Regions from separate parts of the Bacillus sp. SCT118 genome, predicted to be linked through region 2. Evidence: riboswitches for the same ligand, from Rfam matches in the RefSeq annotation. Region 2 holds a riboswitch; the other holds the start of a gene.
The links. A riboswitch is a leader RNA that binds a small molecule or an ion and turns the genes downstream of it on or off. The one in region 2 is predicted to bind S-adenosylmethionine.

Region 1: another riboswitch for S-adenosylmethionine. It lies ahead of metE (5-methyltetrahydropteroyltriglutamate--homocysteine S-methyltransferase); the one in region 2 lies ahead of ACQVGT_RS12365 (phosphoadenylyl-sulfate reductase).

Annotation. Positions count from the first base shown of each region.
Region 1 is NZ_CP191225.1:2,675,106-2,686,387, reverse strand. It holds gene proB (glutamate 5-kinase) at 1-65, shown strand, start outside; gene proA (glutamate-5-semialdehyde dehydrogenase) at 77-1,324, shown strand; gene ACQVGT_RS13620 (organic hydroperoxide resistance protein) at 1,452-1,877, shown strand; gene ohrR (organic hydroperoxide resistance transcriptional regulator OhrR) at 1,908-2,351, opposite strand; gene ohrB (organic hydroperoxide resistance protein OhrB) at 2,494-2,904, shown strand; gene guaD (guanine deaminase) at 3,237-3,707, opposite strand; gene ACQVGT_RS13600 (histidine phosphatase family protein) at 3,842-4,468, shown strand; gene metE (5-methyltetrahydropteroyltriglutamate--homocysteine S-methyltransferase) at 4,509-6,797, opposite strand; SAM riboswitch class I at 6,925-7,080, opposite strand; gene isp (serine protease Isp) at 7,213-8,172, opposite strand; gene rsbRB (RsbT co-antagonist RsbRB) at 8,395-9,228, shown strand; gene thiX (HMP/thiamine ABC transporter permease ThiX) at 9,261-10,025, opposite strand; gene ACQVGT_RS13575 (ABC transporter ATP-binding protein) at 10,000-11,282, opposite strand, start outside.
Region 2 is NZ_CP191225.1:2,434,718-2,445,999, forward strand. It holds gene sirB (sirohydrochlorin chelatase) at 1-278, opposite strand, end outside; gene cobA (uroporphyrinogen-III C-methyltransferase) at 281-1,054, opposite strand; gene cysC (adenylyl-sulfate kinase) at 1,153-1,746, opposite strand; gene sat (sulfate adenylyltransferase) at 1,759-2,907, opposite strand; gene cysP (sulfate permease) at 2,956-4,020, opposite strand; gene ACQVGT_RS12365 (phosphoadenylyl-sulfate reductase) at 4,032-4,733, opposite strand; SAM riboswitch class I at 4,896-5,001, opposite strand; gene pyrE (orotate phosphoribosyltransferase) at 5,146-5,778, opposite strand; gene pyrF (orotidine-5'-phosphate decarboxylase) at 5,775-6,494, opposite strand; gene ACQVGT_RS12380 (dihydroorotate dehydrogenase) at 6,463-7,398, opposite strand; gene pyrK (dihydroorotate oxidase B electron transfer subunit) at 7,398-8,168, opposite strand; gene carB (carbamoyl-phosphate synthase (glutamine-hydrolyzing) large subunit) at 8,165-11,282, opposite strand, start outside.

The DNA.
Region 1 (11,282 bases), 240 kb from region 2:
AACTTGATTTTGAGAAAACGTTTGAGGTTATTCATAGGAATGACTGGGTCAATGTAAAAGACTAGGAGGCGGAAAAATGAGTGAAGTTTCTGTAAAAGCGAAGCTGGCGAAAGAAGCAGCAGCCGAAATGATCATGAAAACAACAGCCGAGAAGGATGAGGCGCTCAGCCTCATTGCAAACGGACTCCGCAAAGAACTGGATTTTCTCTTGGCGGAGAATGCAAAAGACATTGAGAACGGAAAAGAGAATGGTTTAACACCGGACATCATTGACCGTCTCACGCTGGATGAGAAACGGATACGCGATATCGCGGACGCGGTGGAGCTCTTAATCGACTTAGCGGACCCAATCGGCGATTCTCTTGAAACGATTGAAAAAGAAAACGGCCTGTTTATTGAAAAAGTCCGTGTGCCGCTCGGTGTCGTAGGAATGATTTATGAGGCGAGGCCAAACGTCACAGTTGATGCGGCTACCCTTTGCCTGAAGACAGGGAACGCGGTTGTGCTGCGGGGGAGCTCCTCAGCCATCCACAGCAACAAAGCGCTCGTCAGTGTCATTCACAGAGCACTTGAGCAATCAGCGCTTCCGATTCACGCTGTGCAGCTGATTGAGGATACGAGCAGAGAGACAGCAAAAGAGCTCTTTACGTTAAATGATGGCTTAGACGTATTGATTCCGCGCGGAGGCAAGAAACTGATTGATCTCGTTGTGAGAGAATCAACAGTTCCTGTATTAGAAACGGGAGCAGGAAACTGCCACATATTCATTGACGAAACAGCCAAACCGCAAATGGCAGAAAAGGTTGTCGTAAATGCCAAAACGCAGCGCCCTTCCGTATGCAACGCGATTGAATCATTGCTGATTCACAAGGCTTGGGCAAGACAGCACGGGAAAGAATTGCTGAACCAGCTGGAAAACGCGGGAGTTGAAATTCGCGGTGATGAATTGGTATGTGAACTTCATCCTTCAAGCAAACAAGCATCAAAAGAAGATTGGGAAACCGAATTTTTAGCGCCTGTCCTCAGCGTAAAGACGGTTGAAAACGTCCAAGAAGCTGTGAAGCATATCCAACAATACGGCACCAATCATTCTGAAGCGATTTTAACTGAAAATGACAAAAACGCGGCATATTTTCAAACGGCTGTCGATGCTGCTGCTGTCTATCATAACGCGTCAACCCGCTTTACCGACGGCTTTGAATTCGGCTACGGAGCCGAAATCGGCATCAGCACGCAAAAGCTTCATGCAAGAGGACCGATGGGGCTTCCTGCACTGACTTCTACAAAATACATCATTAAAGGAACTGGGCAAATCCGTGAATAGCGGGGCAATGTTCAATGAAAAAGCTAATCTTGTAACGAGATTAGCTTTTTTTTATACGAGAAAAATTGACATATCAAATTTAATTGTGTACAATTTAATTGTATAAAATATATTGGGGGAATGAAAAATGAGTCAGCCATTATTTACAGCAACTGTTTCAGCGGTAGGAGGAAGAGAAGGAAAGGTCATTTCATCAGACCGCGTTCTTGAGCTTGATGTCGCAATGCCGGGGACACCGAGAGCCAAGAAATTAGAAAAAGCGACAAATCCAGAGCAGCTGTTTGCAGCAGGTTATGCAGCTTGCTTTGACAGCGCCCTGCAGCTTGTCGCAAGAACAGAACGGGTAAAAGTAGAGACAGAGGTTACGGCGAATGTAAGCCTGTTAAAGGATGAAGCAGACCAGGGCTATAAGCTGGGTGTGACGCTGCAAGTAAAAGGAGAAGGAGTCAGTGCATCAGAATTGGAGGCGCTTGTGAAAAAAGCGCACGGCGTCTGCCCGTATTCAAAAGCAACCTCCGGAAATATTGATGTGACACTTGAAGTTGCTGAATAAATAAAAAGAGGATGCCTGTACAAGGCATCCTCAATTTTTTTGATGAAGTGTTTCCAGCAATGTATATAGAGCGGATTTTAACTGTTTGAGATCCTCCCCAGACTGCTTTGAGAGCCCCAGAATTGTCTCTGGAATATCAACCGCTTTTTCTTTTAATAACGCTCCGTCCTCTGTCAGGCTGATCAACACGGACCGCTCATCCTCTTCAGATCTTTTTCTCGTAATCAAACCCTGTTGTTCCATTCGTTTAAGCATCGGAGTGAGCGTCCCTGAATCTAAATACAGCTGTTCGCCCATTTTTTTGACAGTAAGCGTTTCATGTTCCCATAACAATAGCAAAGCCAAATATTGAGGGTATGTTATATTCAGCTTATCAAGCAGCGGCTTGTATTGCTTTGTCATTTCCCGCGAACTCGCATATAGCAAAAAACAAAGCTGATTCTCCAATTTCATATGATCAAATTTATTTTCCATTTTGTTCACCAACTCTTTTTTGTCATTCGATTCTATTGTATCTGAAAAACCTCACTTTTCCTATTCTCGGCAAACTTAGCATGTTTAAAAAGATCAGAAAGGGAAATATAACAACTAGATACAAATAAGGAGGTTGGGAAATATGTCACTATTTACAGCAAAAGTAACCGCGCGAGGCGGACGGGCAGGACATATTACATCAGATGACGGTGTTCTTGATTTTGATATTGTCATGCCAAATGCCAAAAAAGAAGGACAAACCGGCACAAATCCGGAACAGCTCTTTGCGGCAGGGTATGCTGCATGCTTCGGCGGCGCGCTCGAACACGTAGCCAAAGAGCAGAATATCGAAATTGATTCGGAGATTGAAGGGCAGGTCAGCCTCATGAAGGATGAGAGCGACGGCGGGTTTAAAATTGGTGTCACACTTGTTGTGAACACGAAAGATTTAGATCGGGAAAAGGCACAAGAGCTTGTCAACGCCGCTCATGAATTCTGTCCTTACTCAAAGGCAACCAGAGGAAATGTTGATGTAAAACTAGAATTAAAATAATGACCGGCATCCTGAGGGTTCTCAGGATGTTTTTTTGTGTCGGAGCGGGTGTGATCTTTTCGAGGTCTGAGACATTTCTTATAAATGGATTCAGACTTATATCCATTATGAATTGACGCGGAACGGGGTAGGAGTGGGCACAGATTATTGATAAAACGTCAGAGAAGCGATCACAGCGTTTAAAGCCTGCAAAAGTTACAGATGAAGGGGGCGGCTGGCTCGGTGTCTGCCAAGCTGAATTCCGGCTCGCATGATTGCTGTTTTGTATTTGCACAGGGCAAAGCGGCTACTTGGAGAAATAACAAGGATCAGGCCGCACATGCCTGATCCTTTTAATATTCTTTCTTGTTGGCAAAATCCCGCCATGCCTGAAACGGGGATAAATGCTCCATAAGAGTCACTTGATAAAAGGGGATCGTTCTTTCTTCAGCAGGTTTATCAATTTCTTTATAAATGAATGAATCATCAAACCCGGCTTCGGCAGCGTCAGTGTGCTCAGCTGCATAGAAAACGGCTTTAGGCCGGGCCCAGTAGATGGCGCCCAAGCACATTGGGCATGGTTCACAGCTCGTATACAAAATGCAGTCATCAAGCTGGTATGCTCCTAGCACCTTACAGGCTTTCCGAATAGCAGTGACTTCCGCGTGGGCAGTCGGATCATTGCTTGTTGTGACGTTGTTCTGTCCCTCGGCAATAATGACTCCGTCTTTCACGATAACGGCTCCAAAAGGCCCGCCGATTCCTGCATTCACTCCTTCACATGCGAGAGTGACAGCCCGTTTTAAGAACGTTTCATGATTCATCCCAATCCCTCCTGTCAATAGAGTGTTATTAGTATAGCCGAAAAAAGGGCAAAGAACATTCTCAAAAAAGTGTAAAATAAACAAAGTTTTTGGGGGATTTGCTAAGATAAGAGGAGAAAAGAGGAGGGGTAATCATGCTGCATTTATATATTGCCAGACACGGACAGACCCAATGGAACGTAGAAAAACGGATGCAGGGCTGGATGGATTCTGATTTAACAGAACTTGGGCTGTACAATGCCCGTGCTCTTGGGGAGCGTCTGAAGGATATTGAATTGAATCAGGTATACATCAGCCCGAGCAAGCGGACAGAAGAGACAGCAAAAACCGCACTAGGGTCGCGCAGGCTCCCGCTGGTGATAGATCATATGTTCAGAGAAATGTCACTGGGCTCATGGGAAGGGAAAAAACAAGAGGATATTGAAAGGGACGAACCAGATCTTTTTCACGCTTATTTTCATTATCCCGAAGCTTATCGCCAGCAGGGAAGTGAAACGTTTTTTGACTTTGAAAACCGGGTAAGGCTGGCACTCCAAACGATTTTAGACAGCCATTCTTCCGGTAATGTTCTCTTGGTTACCCATTCTGTCTTTATATTAATGCTGTTAAATATCATAAAGGGAAGACGCGTTAATGACATATGGAATTCTGCTTACATACATGATACATCATTGAGCCTTGTGGAATTTGATGAAAATGGAACAGCCGAAATAATAATAGAAGGGGACGGGAAGCATCGGAAACCGATTTCCGCTTTCTAATAGAAAAAACCATCTGCCAAATGCAGATGGTTTTTTCAAATTATACTAGCTGTGTCTGCTGTGCTCTTGCCTGTTTTGCGGCTTCAACCATGTTTTTCAATGCTGCAACCGTTTCTTCCTGCTGTCTTGTTTTCAATCCGCAGTCCGGATTTACCCAGAAGCGGTCAGTCGGACAGACGGCAAGCGCATCAACGATAATATTGTACATTTCTTCAGTTGACGGCACACGAGGGCTGTGAATGTCATATACACCAAGGCCAAGCCCTTTCAAATACGGGTGGTTTTTTAAGTAATCTAAAAATCCTCCGTGGCTTCTGCTATGTTCGATTGTAATCACATCGGCATCAAGATCATTGATTGTATCAACGATATCTTCGAAGTTGCTGTAGCACATATGTGTATGAATTTGTGTCTCGTTTTTCACGGAAGAAGTGGTTAATCTGAATGCTTCTGCCGCCCAAGTCAAGTACTCATCCCAATCGCGGGTTTTCAATGGAAGGCCTTCGCGCAGCGCTGGTTCATCGACTTGAATGATTTGAATGCCTGCGTCTTCAAGCGCTTTAACTTCTTTGCGAAGGGCAAGCCCGATTTGGAAGGCGATTTCTTTCCTCGAGATATCGTTTCGAGGGAAAGACCAGTTTAAGATTGTAACCGGGCCCGTCAGCATTCCTTTTACATGCTTGGAAGTCAATGACTGTGCGTAGACTGTGTCTTTCACTGTCATCGGTTCAATAAATTCAACATCTCCGTAAATGACTGGCGGGCGGACACAGCGTGAGCCGTATGATTGAACCCAGGCATATTTAGTGAAGGCGAAACCGGCCAGCTTTTCACCGAAGTATTCGACCATGTCTGTCCGTTCAAATTCGCCGTGAACAAGGACATCAAGCTCCAATTCTTCCTGAATATCAATCCATCTTTTTGTTTCCGCATTGATAAAGTTTTGATACTGTTCTTCGGACCACTCAGCTTTCCGCCATTTTTGGCGTGCGCTCCGCACTTCAGCAGACTGCGGGAAGCTGCCGATCGTTGTCGTCGGCAAAAGCGGAAGGCCGAGAGATTCATTTTGCAGGGCTAAACGTTCTTCAAACGGAATCGGACGCTTGAAGTCTTTATCAGTTAATTGCTCAAGCTCTTTCTTTTGTTCAGAATTGGCGCCTGTTGCAAACTGTTTAAGCGCCTGGATATCAGCCTTAGCCTGCTGAATCTCTTCGCTGATCGCCGCTTTTCCTGATACTAAGCCTTCTTTCAAAGCTGTCAGCTCGGCCAGCTTGTCTTTTGCGTAGGACAATCCGTTCAATAGGTCTTTTTCCAAATGCTCATCAGGATGTTTCGCTACCGGAACATGCAACAGGCTGCTGGAAGGCTGAATCCACAGTTCATCAACTTTTGCAATGCTGAGAATATCAAGAACGGCATCGAGACGCTCTTCAAGGTCCGCTTTCCAAATGTTGCGTCCGTCGATAACGCCGGCTGCCAGCACTTTGTCTGTCGGAAAACCATGTGTTTTAAGCTGTTCTAGGTTTCTGCCTTTGTCGTGAACGAAATCAAGGCCAATTCCCTGAACCGGGTAAGAGATCAGCTCTTCATACGCATCAACAGAATCAAAATACGTCTGCAAAAGCACATTCAAGGATGAAAGCTCACTTGTAATGCTTTCAAATAACTCTTTTGCGCCGCGGACATCTTCACTAGAGGCGGTAACGAGCGCCGGCTCATCGATTTGAACCCATTTTACGCCTTCTTCTTCAAGTTCTTTCAAAAGCTGTACATATAATGGCACAAGGCGTTTTTGGATCGCTTTTGCTTCGGACGGTTCATAGCCTTTAGCGAGCGTAACGAACGTATAAGGGCCGACAATCACAGGCTTTGTTTCCACACCGTATTCCTGTTTGATCCGGCGATAATCTTCGAGTTGTTTGTTTCTTGTCAGACGGAACTCAATGCTCTCGTCATATTCCGGAACGATGTAATGGTAATTTGTATTAAACCATTTTGTCATTTCACTAGATACAGCGTCTTTGATTCCGCGGGCGATAGCGAAGTATGTATCGGTAGCGTCAGTCAAATGTCTGAACCGTTTCGGGATCCAGTTGAAGCTGACTGCTGTGTCGAGTACATGGTCATACTGTGTGAAATCAGAAACAGGCACAACATCAATCTGCTGGTCAATTTGTGTTTTTACTGCGGATAAAAATAGTTCGTCGATTTGCTTTAAAAACGTATCTTTATCAGTACTGCCTTTCCAATACGCTTCAAGTGCTTTTTTCCATTCACGGTTCAGTCCGATTCTCGGAAATCCTAAATTCGATGTTTTGATGGTTGTCATTGTTTCTCCTCCTTTATATGTAAAACACTCTCTTTAACCCGCGGATACAGGCTGCTAAGAGGTTTTCTCACAACAAAAAGCCTCTTTCCCATGAGAGAAAGAGGCTTTTCTACGTAAAACACTGCCTCTCTCATCTCTCAGACACAATCTGATGGAATTAGCACCGTGCCTTATGAGACATCAGTCTCGGCGCGAAAAGCAGTGCGCCCCATTTCACAATGGTATTACGGTCGGTTGCTGTTGGGGTCAAAAGGCCAATCCCTCGCCCAACTCTCGATAAGAGAAAATGTTATTAATTTTTTGAAAAGTTGAATCATTTGTTGGTAATCTTAACAGTAATTCAAATTCATTGTCAACATAGAATTTGAAATTTTTATTTACATGATGTGGTGTATATTATATAAGAAAAATAATCTTATAGGGTCAACAAATGTGATTGCTCTGCTTTTTCTGCGAGCTCATCAGGAGCTGTTAAATACAGGAATCCATTGCCTGCCAGCGTTTTTGCAATATCAAGAGGAAGTGTCCTGCGGATTAGCTGTGCGAAAACCTCAGATTCAGAAAGCTTTCTTTGAAATGATTCTTCTTCATAGCTTTTGATTAAAGCAAGCGCACCGCTGACATGAGGGGCAGCCATTGAAGTGCCGGTCAGCTTACCGTACTTCTTGTTGGGAAGGGTGGATAAGATGTTTTCTCCTGGTGCCACAAGGTCAATCTCTTTATTTGCGTTAGAAAATTCTGACAATTCTCGCGCTACAGAAACAGATCCAACTGCAATCACTTCATTATAAGCTGCGGGGTAGGAAAGCTCTTCTGTGCGTTCGTCGCCGTCACCTTCATTTCCCGCTGCACAAACGACAAGCACTCCGTTTTTCACTGCGTTTTTCACTGCTTCTTCCAGCTCTGGCACATCGCTTGGCCCTCCAAGGGACATTGAGATGATGTCGACTTTCTGTTCCACCGCGTAGTTGATGCCGTTGATTATCCATTCGTATTGTCCGCTGCCGTTCTCGCCGCCAAGAACCTTCACAATCAATAGGCTTGCCTCAGGCGCGACTCCGGCAATGCCTCCGTTTGAATCATTAGCTGCAATCGTTCCGGCGACGTGTGTGCCGTGTCCGTTGTAGTCGGAAATCGCATCTTCCTTGCCGCCGTCGTCATCCGTGAAGTTCTTTCCGCCGATGATTTGATTTTTTAAATCAGGGTGGCTTGTGTCGCAGCCCGTGTCTAATACAGCAACTTTAATATTTTTGCCTTTTACCCCTTTTGCCCACATTTCTGGCGCCTTAATCACTTTAATGCCCTCAGGAAGCTCGTTTACATCCATGATCTGCTCATTCGTCACATACGGGATCAAGCGGATTTCACCATTCATAAAAAAGCCCTCCTTTTTTATGCTTTCAAGTGGATTCAAGGGTGTTGCCTCATATTATATGAAAAAAGCAAGCGCTCGGACAGAGCCATTTGAAGCATTTTGAAAAAATAGGATACACACCAAAGAATTAGTAATCTTCAAAATATTGGATGGCTTCGGCATGTATGACTGGGATTCAACTGTAAGTCAAGTTATAATAGTGTTGGGGAAAGGAGCAGTGTCATGAAACTGAATGAAAAATTATATGCATTTTTTTCAGAGCATGTGGAACAAATGGCCGAGGAATGGATTGAAACGATGGAGGAAAGTGATCCGAATTCGCTTTACGCCCTACATAATGCAACAGTAACGGAAGAATTGAAAGAGCAGGACAGAGAATTTTACCGGCATCTGAATTACATGTATGTTTTACCGGAAAAACAATTTCTCGAAGAGTTTCAAGAGTGGGTCATTGAGCTGACCAACGATCAAAAACATCTCGACACACCGGTTCAGTATGTCATTCGGGAGTTTATGAGAAACAGGAGATTATATACGAAGTATTTTGAGAAGTTTGCAGAAGAAAATGAGTCAGCGTTTGAACCGGGAGAGAAGCAAAAATGGGCAGATTTGATTGTAAAAGTATTTGATTTCACCATTTATACATTCGTTGATCACGCTGAAATGAATGCCAAGCAGCAATTAAACGCCCAAAGAGAAATGATATTGGAATTAAGCTCACCTGTCATTACCCTGAGCAAATCAACAGCTCTGCTGCCTCTTGTCGGTGACATTGATACCGAACGGGCGAAGTTTATTCTGGAAAACACGCTTCAAGCTTGTGCGAAAAGACGCGTGGAGCATCTGTTAATTGATCTGTCAGGTGTTGTGGTAGTGGATACGATGGTGGCGCACCAGATTTTTAAATTGATTGAGGCGCTCAATCTGATCGGTGTCCGGTCAACCCTGTCAGGAATCAGGCCTGAAATTGCGCAAACTGCTGTACAGCTGGGGATTGACTTTTCGAATATTACCATTAAAACCAACCTTGCCCAAGCATTAAATTATCATCAATAAGAAAAAATCCGCTATCGTCGATAGCGGATTTTTTATGAGGCAAAACAGAAAGATACGAGAAAAGATCCTGCGAATAACAAGAGAACGAGGCAAAAGAACAGCCAGTCGCGCCGGTTCACGCTCAATGTCCTGTAATATGTCCGGTTTCTGCTTCCTGTAAAACCTTTCGATTCCATCGCAAGCGCTGTCCGTTCCGCTTTTCTGATGGCGCTTGCCAATAGCGGTATGGTATATCGTTTTAACGCACTGATTTTATTAATGATGCCGCTCTCCGCCGCTCCTCCTCTGATTTTATGAGCCTGCTGAATCAGCTGGACCTCATCCTTTAGCAGCGGAAGAAAGCGAAAGCCTGCAATGACACCGTACGCGAGCTTTGGTGAGAGCCTGCACTGCTGGACAAGGCTCAGCATAAATAAAATCGGATCGGTTGTAAAAACAAACATCATCGATAAGGCGGAGAAGCATAAAATACGAAACCCGAGAGAGATGCCGACAGACACATTATCGCTGTTAATTGAGATAGGGCCTGCTTGAAACAAAAAATTATCCGGTGTTGTCGGCACCTTTCCAAAAACTGCGGCTGTCCACACGCACCCGAATGCTAAAATCAAAAACGGAATCGTAAACAACAACCATTTTTTCAATGGGATTCCGGCCGCCAGTAAAACGCCCGCAACGATGATGATATAAAAACATGCCGGAGTGTAAGGGTTGTAAATAAACGACAGCATGACGACACAACAAAAAACCGCCGCCGCTTTCACAGTCGGATTAATGAGATGTAACGGCTGCTTCATCACGCACCTCCTCTTGATATGCCATCCATTCATATAGAAGGGGAAGGGTGAGCTTTGCTTTTTGGACAAGCCCTGTTTCTTGAGAAAACAACTGCTCTGGAGATCCGTCAAAGGCCAGGCCCGTATCGTGAAGCACAAGCACGCTGTCAGCATACGAAGAGACTAGCTCCATATCGTGTGTAATCATAAGGACAGCAGTTCCCTCTGCCTTGATACGCTGAATCATTTCCATGCATTCAGCCGCCGTGCGGGCATCCTGGCCAAAGGTTGGTTCGTCTAATAATAGAACCTTTACGTCATGCATGAGCATAGTAGCAACGCTCAGTCGCCGTTTTTGCCCTTGGCTGATCGCAAACGGATGATGATCAGCCAAATGCGCAAGACCAAAACGCTGCAGCAGGTGTTGCGCTTTTTTCTCAGTTTCAGCATTTGCTTTCTGGCCGAACAGAAGCTCGTCATACACCGTATCGGTGACGAATTGATGCTCAGGGTTTTGAAAAACAAATCCCATCCGTTTACGCAATTCTTTTTCTTTATATTTCTGCAGCGGCTGGTCATTAAGAAGGATTTTGCCGCTTTGCGGTTTCATGAGACGGGCCAAAACTGATAGGAGCGTCGATTTTCCAGTTCCGTTCGGACCGACAAGCGCCGTTAAAGAACCTTCGCGCAACGAAAAGCTGATGTCTTTGAAAATCGCCTGCGGTCCTCTCGCGAACGAAAGGCTGCTGACTTCAAGCACACTCTCCCCAGAAGGGGCTTTCTTCTTTTTGGCATGCCCGGCAGGAATAGGCTCTTTGAACAGCATCTCTTTTGATAAAGTAAACGGCATACTCAGCTTTTCCTGCAGATGACAGACCTTTGGAATGGCGATGCCCAATTTCTTTAGTGTCTCCGCTTCATGCTGAAATAGATTTTTCGTCAGGCCATCCAGCGCCTTTTTGCCTGATTTGTCGAGCACGATCGTTCTCTCAATCCAAGGCGCCCATTCATCAAGCTGGTGCTCAATGACGAGGAGGCTGAAACCTTTTTCCCGCTGAAGATCTTTCATCAGATGAACGAACTCCCGCGCTGAGAAAGGGTCTAAAAGAGAGGTCGGCTCATCTAAAATAATAAGCTCAGGCTCCATCGCCAAAATACAGGCGAGAGCCACTTTCTGCTTTTGTCCTCCTGAAAGGGTTGAGATCGTTTTTTCTTTTAAATGGGTAATGCGTAATTTTTCTAATACGGCGTTGATTTTCTCTGTCATTTCTTCTTTTG
Region 2 (11,282 bases):
GGATATCGAGATGCAACACGCGCAATTTCTTCCGGAATATCATGTTTTGCATGCGCAGCTGTTAAAAGAAGCAGAGGCACCACTGCGATATGAGTGGCGCCTTGCTTCACACATGCTTCAAATCCTGTCTCAATTGTCGGCTCCTGAAGCTCTAAAAAGCTGATTTCTTGTACTGGCACAGAGATGTGGGCCTTGCATCCTTCCAAAAAGGCTGCGGCTTCTTGCTGCGCTTTTTTGACCCGGCTGCCATGGCCGACATATAAAATTGCTTGTTTCATTTTTACAACGCCTCGCTTAAATCTTGTTTTTTCAATTCAGATTCAAACCATTCCAGCTTATAGTGATAATTTACAACATTTCCAATGACAATTAAACTCGGATTTGTAATGTTTTCTTTTACCACCGTTTCTGAAAGGGTGTCAACTGTACAAAAAACAGATTTTTGCTTGTCCGTTGTTCCCCAATGAATAAAGGCTGCCGGCGTAGAACCGTCCCGGCCGTTTTCAAGGAGTTTTCTTTCAATCTGCTGCACGTTTTTGATACCCATATAGATGACAAGTGTATCAATTCCTGTAGCCAGCGCTTTCCACTTTTCCTCAAAATCTTCTTCTTTTTTATAATGACCCGTTACAAAAGCGACGTTAGAGCCCGCCTCCCGATGAGTAACAGGAATCCCGGCATAAGCGGCTGCCGCGATTCCAGACGTAATGCCGGGGATGATTTCAAACGGAATTCCATTTTCAGAGAGGCATTCCGCTTCTTCCCCTCCTCTGCCGAACACAAAAGGGTCTCCGCCTTTCAGTCTGACAACCATTTTCCCTTTTTGCGCATACTTCACAAGAAATCGATTGATGGTTTCCTGCTTCATCGTATGAAAATCCGGAAGCTTCCCGCAGTAGATCAGGTCTGCTTGCTCTTTGGCATATTGTAAAATCTCTTTATTTACTAATCTGTCATATAAGATGACATCAGCTTTTTCAATAGCTTTCAGCGCTTTAATTGTCAGCAGATCAGGGTCACCGGGACCCGCTCCTACAATATATACTTTCCCCATCGTATTTCCCCCGATCTATTCGAGTTCTTCCAGAGCATTCGCTGTGATGATGTTCTCGCTTGCATTCCGGCACCTGAGAAGAACGCAGCAGATCATATTCAGCTCAATTTTTGTTTAACAAACTCGATCAGCTGATTTTTACACGCTTCACGGTCATGCTGTCCTGAATCAAGAACGAGCTCTGGAGCTTCCGGTTCTTCATAAGGAGAATCAATTCCTGTAAAGAACGGAATCTCGCCGTTTCTTGCTTTTTTGTAAAGCCCTTTCGGATCTCTTTGTTCACAAATATCAAGGTCGCATTTAATGTAGACTTCATTAAATTCGCCCGCTTCCACAAGCTCGCGAACCTGTTGTCTGTCCTCGCGGAAAGGAGAGATAAAAGCAGTAATCACAATGGTTCCCTGCTGAACAAAAAGCTTCGCCACCTCTCCGATTCGGCGGATGTTTTCTTTTCGGTCTTCATCAGAAAAACCAAGATCCTTATTTAAGCCGTGACGGATATTATCCCCGTCAAGCACAATCACTTGATAGCCTTGCTCAAACAATTCTCTCGCAGCGGCGTTGGCAATCGTTGATTTGCCTGATCCGCTTAACCCTGTCAGCCAGAGAATGGAGCTTTTATGCTTGTTTTTTTGCTGGTACTCTTCTTTTGTGATAGAGGCTTCATGCCATACAATATCGCGATTTGTCACTGCCAGTCCTCCTTAAGATACGCCTACTTCTTCTTTTTTCTTCATCCCTTTGATTAACACTTCTACGACTTCTTTTCGACTGAATTCAGCAGGCGGCAGCACACCGTCTCTCAGCATGCCTCTTACCTTAGTGCCTGATAAAATGACGTGATGCTCTCTGCCATGAGGGCATGTTTTCGCTGTTCCCATATTTCCGCATTTTTTACAGAAGAAGCTGTGCTCGAATTTCAGCGGCGTAATCCCGAGTTCTTCAGGTTTAAATGTGTCAAACAGCTCCTGTGCTTCGTATGTTCCGTAATAGTCACCTACACCTGCATGATCACGGCCGACGATGAAATGTGTGCAGCCGTAGTTCTTTCTGACAAGCGCGTGGAAAATTGCTTCTCTCGGGCCTGCATAACGCATCGCCGCTAAAAAGACACCAAGGAAAACGCGATCTTTCGGGTAATAATGATCAAGAAGCACTTGGTAGCTTTCCATCCGTACATCAGCTGGAATGTCATCAGATTTTGTTTCGCCTACTAACGGATTCAAGAACAAGCCGTCTACTGTTTCAAGAGCCGTTTTTTGAATGTATTCATGCGCTCTGTGAACAGGGTTTCTTGTTTGGAAACCGACAATGGTTTCCCAGCCTTTTTCCGCAAACTGGCGTCTCGTTTCTGACGGTTCAAATGTAAATTCAGGGAACTGTTTTGAAGCTTTTTTAATCAACGTAATCGGTCCGCCGACATATGTATTGCCGCGGCTGAACAGCTTTTTAACACCAGGATGCTCCTGTTCATCTGTTTTGTACACATTGACAGCTTCTTTTTGTTTGTCAGGCACGTACAGGTCTTCGATTTGGATAACGCCGTATGTTTCTCCTTCATACGTTAACTTTACCGTTTCACCAAGTGACAGTTCCGCTGCTTTTTGCGCATCGACCGGAAGCGTGATCGGAAGAGACCAGACAACACCGGAAGAAAGACGCATGTTTTCGACAACAGATACGTAATCTTTTTCATTAAAGAAACCTTCAATCGGGCTGTATGCACCGATACCGATCAATTCCAAATCCGCGAAAGAAATTAAATCAAGTTCAATTTCTTTTTGAATGCCGCTCACATCATATGATTCATCTACTCTGTTTACTAATGTTCCTCCGTGTGGTGCTAAGCTCATAATATCCATCTCCTCCTAGTTAACTTATAAAATTACTCAGATTAATGATCAGATTCCCCCGCCTTGTTCGTGGACTGAGCGTCTCTCTTTACGAATGGCCTTTGTCAGGCTGACGGCACCGCCCGCCGCTAAAAGCACACTTACCATGATAAAGATCGAATAATAATCTGCTTTTAAAAACAAGGATACAAGCAGATAAGAAATCGATAAAGATAAAAACGGCGATACGATCCATACCTTCAGCATCGTTTGAACAACTTGTTTATGGAACACGTTCGGACCGTTTTTTGCCATGCCTATTCCGATAATAGACGATGACGTGACTTGCGCCAAGGGCACCGGCATCCCAAATACAGAACTGATGATCACAAGTCCCGCTCCTGTACCGGATAAGAGAATGCCTTCCCCTTTTGAGAATCTCGTAATTTTCTTCCCGTTTGTTTCTAGCACACGCCGGCCTAATAACAGTGCGCCAAGAGCAACAAAAGCTCCTCCATACAAGGTTCCTTTTCCGACATCAAGCACATCGGCAGCTACTAACGGGCCAACAGCATTCGCCACGTTATTCATGCCGGCAGAGAATGCTTCGAAAAATCCGGCAACTAACAAAACAATGCCGAGGATTTTTTGTTTTTTAGAAGATTTTACTTCAATCTTAAAATAACGAAACAGCTTAGATACGAAATAGGTGAAGCCGAAAGCGAACAGCGGGACAAAAACCCAAAATGACACAATGATCAGAAGATTGTTCACAAACAATACTTTATAAGCCACTCCCACGCCGACAACCGCGCCGACTGTTACTTCACTTGTCGACAAAGGAATGCCGAGCAGATTAGCAGTAAAGAGCGACAGGGCAGCAGCTCCAATAATGATGCAAACAATCGTCAGTGTAATCGACTGCTCAGGAATAATGCCGGAGCTGATTGTTTTTACAACCTCGCCTCCGCCAATAACCGCCCCGGCAAAGACACCGACTGCGCATAGGATCAAAGCGTAAGTTTTCTTTTTGATGGCTCCGGAGCCGTAAGCAACCCCCATCGAAGCTGCAGCGCCGCTTGCACCAATATTCATCGCGAAAAACAAGCTAAATAAAATAGCGGCTAATTCCATTTTGCAGCTCCTTATTCATGCAGTCCGCATTCTGTTTTCGCCATACCATTCCATCTGCCTGAGCGCAAATCCTCTGCTGTAAAAGCGGGAGCAGTGCAAGGCGCACAGCCAATACTTGGATATCCTTGGTCATGAAGCGGATTGTAGTCCAGTTCATTCCGGGATGTGTATCTCCAAATGTCTTTCCAAGTCCAATGGATAAGCGGGCAAACTTTTACTGACTTGAATTTTTCATCTTTGTTTAAGAAATTCGTATTGGCACGACTTGGCCCTTGATCACGACGCAGGCCGGAAAGCCAGGCTGGATGTCCTGAAAGCGCCTCTCTTAAAGGAGCGACCTTTCTAAGATAGCAGCACTGATTCGGCTCTCTTTCCCACAGTTTGTCACCATGTTCTTCGGCTTGTTCCTCAAGGGTGAGGTCTGGTTTTTTCAGGATGATATTAAGACCCGGATAACGCTCTTTCACTCGTTCAATTGTTTCATAGGTTTCTTTAAAATGAAGTCCTGTATCAAGAAACACAATCTCTGCGTCTTTTTTCACTTTATAAATTAAGTCAATCAGAACGATTCCCTCAATTCCGAAACTGCAGGCATAAACAAGTTGATTGCCGTAATGGCCGTATGCCCATTTTAAAACTGACAGCGCTCCTTTATAAGGATCGTCTTCCGGAAATGTAATCGTTGGTTCTTCCCAATTATCATACGTTAACATTTCTTCTTTCCTCCTTTCGGAGACAAACAAACAGTAGCTTTCTGCCGGTTGTCTTTTCCCATGTAATGTGATTCGCGGCTGCTGATATCACAGACAGCCTTTTTTCCTCTTAAAATAAAAAACTTTCAATCCGGCGGAAAGAAAGACAGGAACAGCATGCAGCCCTTATCTTTCAAAATGGAATTCATTTTGCTGGAAGTAGCACCTTACAAACTATGCAGGTTGCCGGGCTTCATAGGTCCAGTCCCTCAGCCGCTCTTGATAAGTTTTTAGATTTGTAGTAAATTTTAGCACAATTCTAACATAAGTCAACCCGACTTTTTTTATAGGATTAATAAAAAAACAGGCCTCACAGCCTGTTTTCAAGTACAGCAAGGCTTTGAAGCCTCTTTGCATCATTTGAATTTATTTTTTATTTTTTAAACCAATCTTTTGACTCGGGATTTTGTTTCCATGTTTGCAGCTTTTTTAGATCATCTGAATGAATATTTCCGTTTTCAAGCGCGACCTCTGTGAGCGTATCATAATCAGTTAATGAGTAGTATGGCAGTTCTGCCTTTGCGAAGGCTTCCTCCGCTTTAGGAAGTCCGTACGTAAAGATTGAGACGACACCAAGCACTTCACAGCCGGCCGCTTGTAAAGCTGCACAAGCTTCAAGCACGCTGCCTCCTGTGGAGATTAAGTCTTCAATGACGACTGTTTTTTGCCCTTCTTGCACAGCTCCCTCAATCTGATTGCCTTTACCGTGCGCCTTCGGCTTGCTCCTCACATAACACATCGGAAGATTCAAACGGTCAGCCGCAAGAGCAGCATGAGGAATACCGGCAGTTGCTGTTCCCGCAATCATTTCAGCTTCAGGAAAATGCTCTTTGACAAGCTTGCTGATGCCTGAGGCGACATCATTTCTGACCTCTGGGAAAGATAGCGTAAGGCGGTTGTCACAGTAGATTGGAGATAAAATGCCGCTTGCCCATGTGAACGGCTCGTTCGGGCGTAAAAATACAGCTTGGATGTCTAATAGATGTTTTGCGATGATTTGTTTCAAGATTTGATTCCCTCCCATTCAAGTCTGACAGCCTTATAGGCTTTTACCGGGTCTTCCGCTTTTGTAATCGAGCGTCCTACTACAATCGCTGATGAACCTTTCTCTCTTGCAATAGCAGGCGTCGCTACGCGGACTTGGTCATTCGCAGCGTCCTCAGACATTCTGATCCCCGGAGTGACAGTCAGAAATGAAGGCGACACCGCTTGGTAAATGGCTTTTGCTTCATGAACAGAGCAGACCACTCCATCCAGTCCGCTCTCTTCCGCCTGTTTGCTGTAGTGCACAACCGTATCAATCAGAGATTTTTCGATCAGCAGTTCATCTTTCATGATTTGTTCAGATGTGCTTGTCAACTGGGTTACCGCGATAAGTGACGGACGTTTTTTTCCGGCCGGCGTACCTTCTTCTAAGCCTTCGAGAGCTGCCTGCATCATTTTTTTGCCCCCGGCCGCATGAACATTGACGAGGTCTACTCCAAGACTGGCAAGGCGCTTCATCGCTTTGTTTACAGTAGTCGGGATGTCATGAAGCTTGAGATCTAAAAACAGCTCGCAGTTTCTTTCTTTTAATTGTTTCACGATCGATGGCCCTTCTTGATAAAAAAGCTCCATTCCAACCTTTACAAATAACGGTTCTTGCTGAAAAGGAGCTAAGAACGCGAGTGTTTCTTCAGCTGATGCAAAATCAAGCGCGATGATGGGCAGGTTGTTTTTCATGATTCCAGCTCCTTCCGATGCATTCTTCAATTGATTGATAGCCGTATTGGCGCAAAACAGATGGGAGCTGTTCAATAATCTCTGGACAGGCAAAAGGATTCACAAAATTTGCTGTTCCGACAGCGACTGCGCTTGCTCCCGCGAGAAGAAATTCCAGGGCATCTTCAGCCGTTTGCACGCCTCCCATTCCAATAATCGGGATGTTGACCATCTGGCTGACTTCATACACCATGCGAATGGCAACCGGCTTCACAGCAGGGCCTGAAAGTCCCCCTGTTTTATTCGCTAATATCGGTTTGCCGGTTTTTAAATCGAGTCTCATGCCAATTAGTGTGTTGATCATCGTAAGACCGTCCGCTCCCGCTTCCTCGATCGCTAATGCAATTTCTGTGATATTAGCCACGTTCGGGGAAAGCTTCACATAAACGGGTACATCCGAAACCTCTTTCACCGCTTTTGTCAAATCGGCAGCCATCTCAGGATTCGTGCCAAAAGCGATTCCGCCTGTTTTCACATTCGGGCAGGAAATATTTAATTCAAGAGCATGAACATTAGGCGCTTTGCTGATATGCTCTGCGACTTCAACATAATCCTCGACTTGAGAACCTGCGACATTGGCAATGATCGGCGTATCAAACTGCTCAAGCCACGGCAGCTCATTATGCAACACGCTATCCAGCCCCGGATTTTGGAGACCGATCGCATTGAGCATTCCAGCACCAGTCTCAGCTACCCGCGGCGTCGGATTCCCAAAGCGTGGCTCCTTTGTCGTAGCCTTAATCATGATCGCTCCAAGACAAGACAAATCATAAAAACGTGAAAATTCTTTTCCAAAACCGAAGCAGCCTGATGCAGGAATGATTGGGTTTTTCAAATCAAGTCCCGGCAATTTCACCTCTAGCATTACAGCGCCACCTCCTGAGCTTTAAATACAGGCCCGTCGAGACATACTTTTACATAGGATGTCTCACTTTCGTTTGTATGGCACACACACGCGAAGCATGCGCCGATTCCGCAGCCCATTCGTTCCTCCATGGACAGATATACTTCTTTATGGGCATATTCCTGTTTTAACGCCTTGAGCATTGGTGTCGGCCCGCAGCTGAGGAGGATATCAAACTCTAGATTTTTCCGTTTAATCACATCTGTGACAAATCCGGTTTCCCCGTAGCTTCCGTCAGCTGTTGCCACATACGTGTCTCCATACTGCCGGCATTCTTCCTCGTAAAAAACATCCTTTGCCGATTGGAATCCTAAAACGTGGATGACATTAACCCCTTTTTCATTCAAGCGTTTCGACAGCTCTTGGAGAGGCGGCACACCTACTCCGCCTCCTACCAGCAAAGCCGTCTTTCCGGGTTGAACTTCATTAACAGGAAAGCCATTTCCCAAAGGCCCGAGGACATCCACAAGTTCTCCCTGCTGCTTCAGTGACAAGAGTCTTGTCCCTTCCCCATCTACCCGATAAATGATGGTGACTTCATTTTTTTCAAAGTTGACGTCTGCGATGCTGATTGGTCTTCTCAAAAGAGGCGTAATCGCTTCGCTCACTTTAAGATGAAGGAACTGTCCAGGGGTTGTAAACCCTTGGACAAGCTCCCCTTTCAGAACCATTTGATACACCCGGTCTGCAATTTGCTGGTTAGAACATACTGTCAAATACGCTTTTTTCATATAGTGACTGCCGCCTCCTGATTTGTGTTGACTGCCGGCATTTGATCAGCACGGAATGTCATGCTTTCCAGCACTCGCAATATCGCCTCTGCCGTATCTAAAGATGTTAGGCAGGCAACACCATTTTCTACTGATTCACGTCTGATTCTAAAACCATCTCTTGCCGGCTGCTTTCCTTTTGTCAGCGTATTGATGACAAACTGCGCTTCTCCGTTTCTGATGACGTCAAGCAAGTTCGGGCCATCCTGACCGATTTTTCCGACGACCTTTGCTGGAATGGAAGCTTCTTTCAGGTAGCCTGCCGTTCCTTCCGTCGCTAAAATGTTGTAGCCGATTGCGTGGAACCGCTTAGCAATGGCAAGCCCTTCTTCTTTGTCCTTATCAGCTACTGTTAAAAGCACGGAACCGTAGTTCGGGATTTGAATACCTGAAGCAATCAAGGCTTTGTAGAGCGCCTTTTCAAGTGTCGAATCTTTCCCCATGACTTCACCTGTTGATTTCATTTCAGGCCCTAACGTAATGTCCACTCTTCTCAGCTTGGCAAAGGAGAAGACCGGCGCTTTTACAAATACACCTTGCTGTTCAGGCTGAAGGCCCTCTGTATAGCCAAACGCAGCCAGCTTTTGACCAAGAATGATTTTAGTTGCGAGATTTGCCATTGGGATACCCGTAATTTTGCTTAAAAACGGTACGGTTCTGCTTGATCTCGGGTTCACTTCTAGCACGTACACCTCGCCTTGCGACAAGACGAATTGAATATTGAGCAAACCGACAATATTCAGCCCTTTAGCCAATGCGATCGTGTATTGTTCAATTTTTTTCTTAATGTCCTCTGTGAGAGACTGAGGCGGATAAACAGCGATTGAGTCTCCGGAGTGAACGCCCGCACGTTCAATGTGCTCCATAATTCCCGGAATGACGACTGTTTCACCATCCGATACTGCATCGACTTCAATTTCTTTTCCAGTCAAGTATCTATCAATTAATACAGGGTGCTGTGGATTGATTTTAACTGCGTTTTTCATGTAATGAAGCAGCTCTTCTTCATGATACACAATCTCCATCGCCCGGCCGCCAAGTACATAGGAAGGGCGTACCAATACCGGGTAACCGATATCACTTGCGATGCTTACCGCCTGATCAACTGATGTCGCTGTTTTGCCAAGCGGCTGAGGAACACCAAGTTCTCCAAGCGCTTGTTCAAATTTATCCCGGTCTTCTGCACGGTCTAAATCTTCTAATGAAGTTCCAAGGATTTTCACTCCGCGTGCAGAAAGCTCGTCAGCAAGGTTAATCGCAGTTTGTCCGCCAAATTGTACGACAACGCCCATTGGCTGTTCGAGGTCAATGATGTGCATAACATCTTCAATCGTAAGCGGTTCAAAATACAGCTTGTCTGAGATGCTGAAGTCTGTTGAAACGGTTTCCGGGTTGTTATTGACAATAATGGCTTCATAGCCTGCTTGTTTAATTGCCCATACAGAGTGAACCGTCGCATAGTCGAACTCGACACCCTGTCCGATTCGAATCGGACCCGAACCAAGCACCATCACACTTTTCTTATCTGTAACGACAGATTCATTTTCTTCTTCGTATGTGCTATAGAAGTATGGCGTTTCTGACTCGAATTCCGCCGCGCACGTATCTACCATTTTGAATACCGGCGCAATCCCCGCTTGTTTTCTCAAGCTGTAAAGCTCGGATTCTTTCATTTTCCATTCACGGCTGATGTACTGATCAGAGAAGCCGAGTTCTTTTGCCCGTCTCAGCACATCTGTATCGCCCGCATTCGCCTTCAATTCTTTTTCAAACTGTACGATTCCGAACAGCTTATGCAAGAAGAAAACATCGATAGCGGAAAATTCATGGAGGTCTTCTACCGTGTAGCCTCTTCTGTACGCTTCAGCTAAGTAGAATAAGCGTTCATCACCGGCCTTTTTAATTCGCTTTTCAAGAAGCTCATCTGAAATGTCAGCGGCGTCCTTCAATTCAAGATGATACACATCCGCTTCCAGTGATCGCACTGCCTTCAGCAATGACTCTTCAAGCGTGCGGCCGATTGCCATGACCTCACCTGTCGCTTTCATTTGCGTGCCAAGCTTTCTGTTTGCTGATTCAAACTTATCAAACGGCCAGCGCGGAATTTTGGATACGACATAGTCAAGAGCAGGTTCAAATGCTGCGTATGTTTTTCCTGTCACCGGGTTCATCATTTCATCTAATGAAAGGCCGACTGCAATTTTAGCAGCGAGCTTTGCAATCGGGTATCCCGTTGCTTTTGATGCAAGGGCAGATGAACGGCTGACACGCGGATTTACTTCAATAATGTAATATTGGAAGCTGTCTGGGTCTAAAGCGAGCTGCACGTTACATCCGCCTTCGATTCCAAGCGCGCGAATCAGTTTTAACGATACATTCCGCAAGAGCTGATATTCGCGATCGCTGAGCGTTTGGCTCGGCGCGACAACAATACTGTCTCCAGTATGGATTCCAACCGGATCAATGTTTTCCATGTTACAAACGACAATGGCGTGATCCTGGCTGTCTCTCATGACTTCATACTCGATTTCTTTATAGCCGGCGATGCTTTTTTCAAGCAGACATTGGTGTACCGGGCTTAATTTCAAGCCGTTCTCAACGATTTCTTTTAACTCTGTCTCATTCGAGCAGATGCCTCCGCCTGTTCCGCCTAATGTATATGCCGGGCGGACAATGACAGGGAATCCAATTTGACTGACGAATTTTTCTGCTTCTTCAAGGGAGTGGATAATCTCACTTTCAGGCACCGGTTCATTCAGTTCATTCATTAATGTTCTGAACAAGTCACGGTCTTCAGCTTGCTGAATTGCAGACAGTTTTGTGCCAAGCACTTCGACGCCGCATTCTGCCAGAACACCTCTTTCAGAAAGCTCAACCGCAAGATTCAAACCGGTTTGGCCTCCGAGTGTAGGAAGAATGGCATCTGGTCGCTCTTTTCTGATGATTCTTGTCAGGAATTCAGGTGTGAGCGGTTCGATATAAACCCGGTCAGCCATTTCTGTATCTGTCATGATCGTGGCAGGGTTTGAGTTGACAAGGATGACTTCATAACCTTCTTCTTTCAAAGCAAGACAG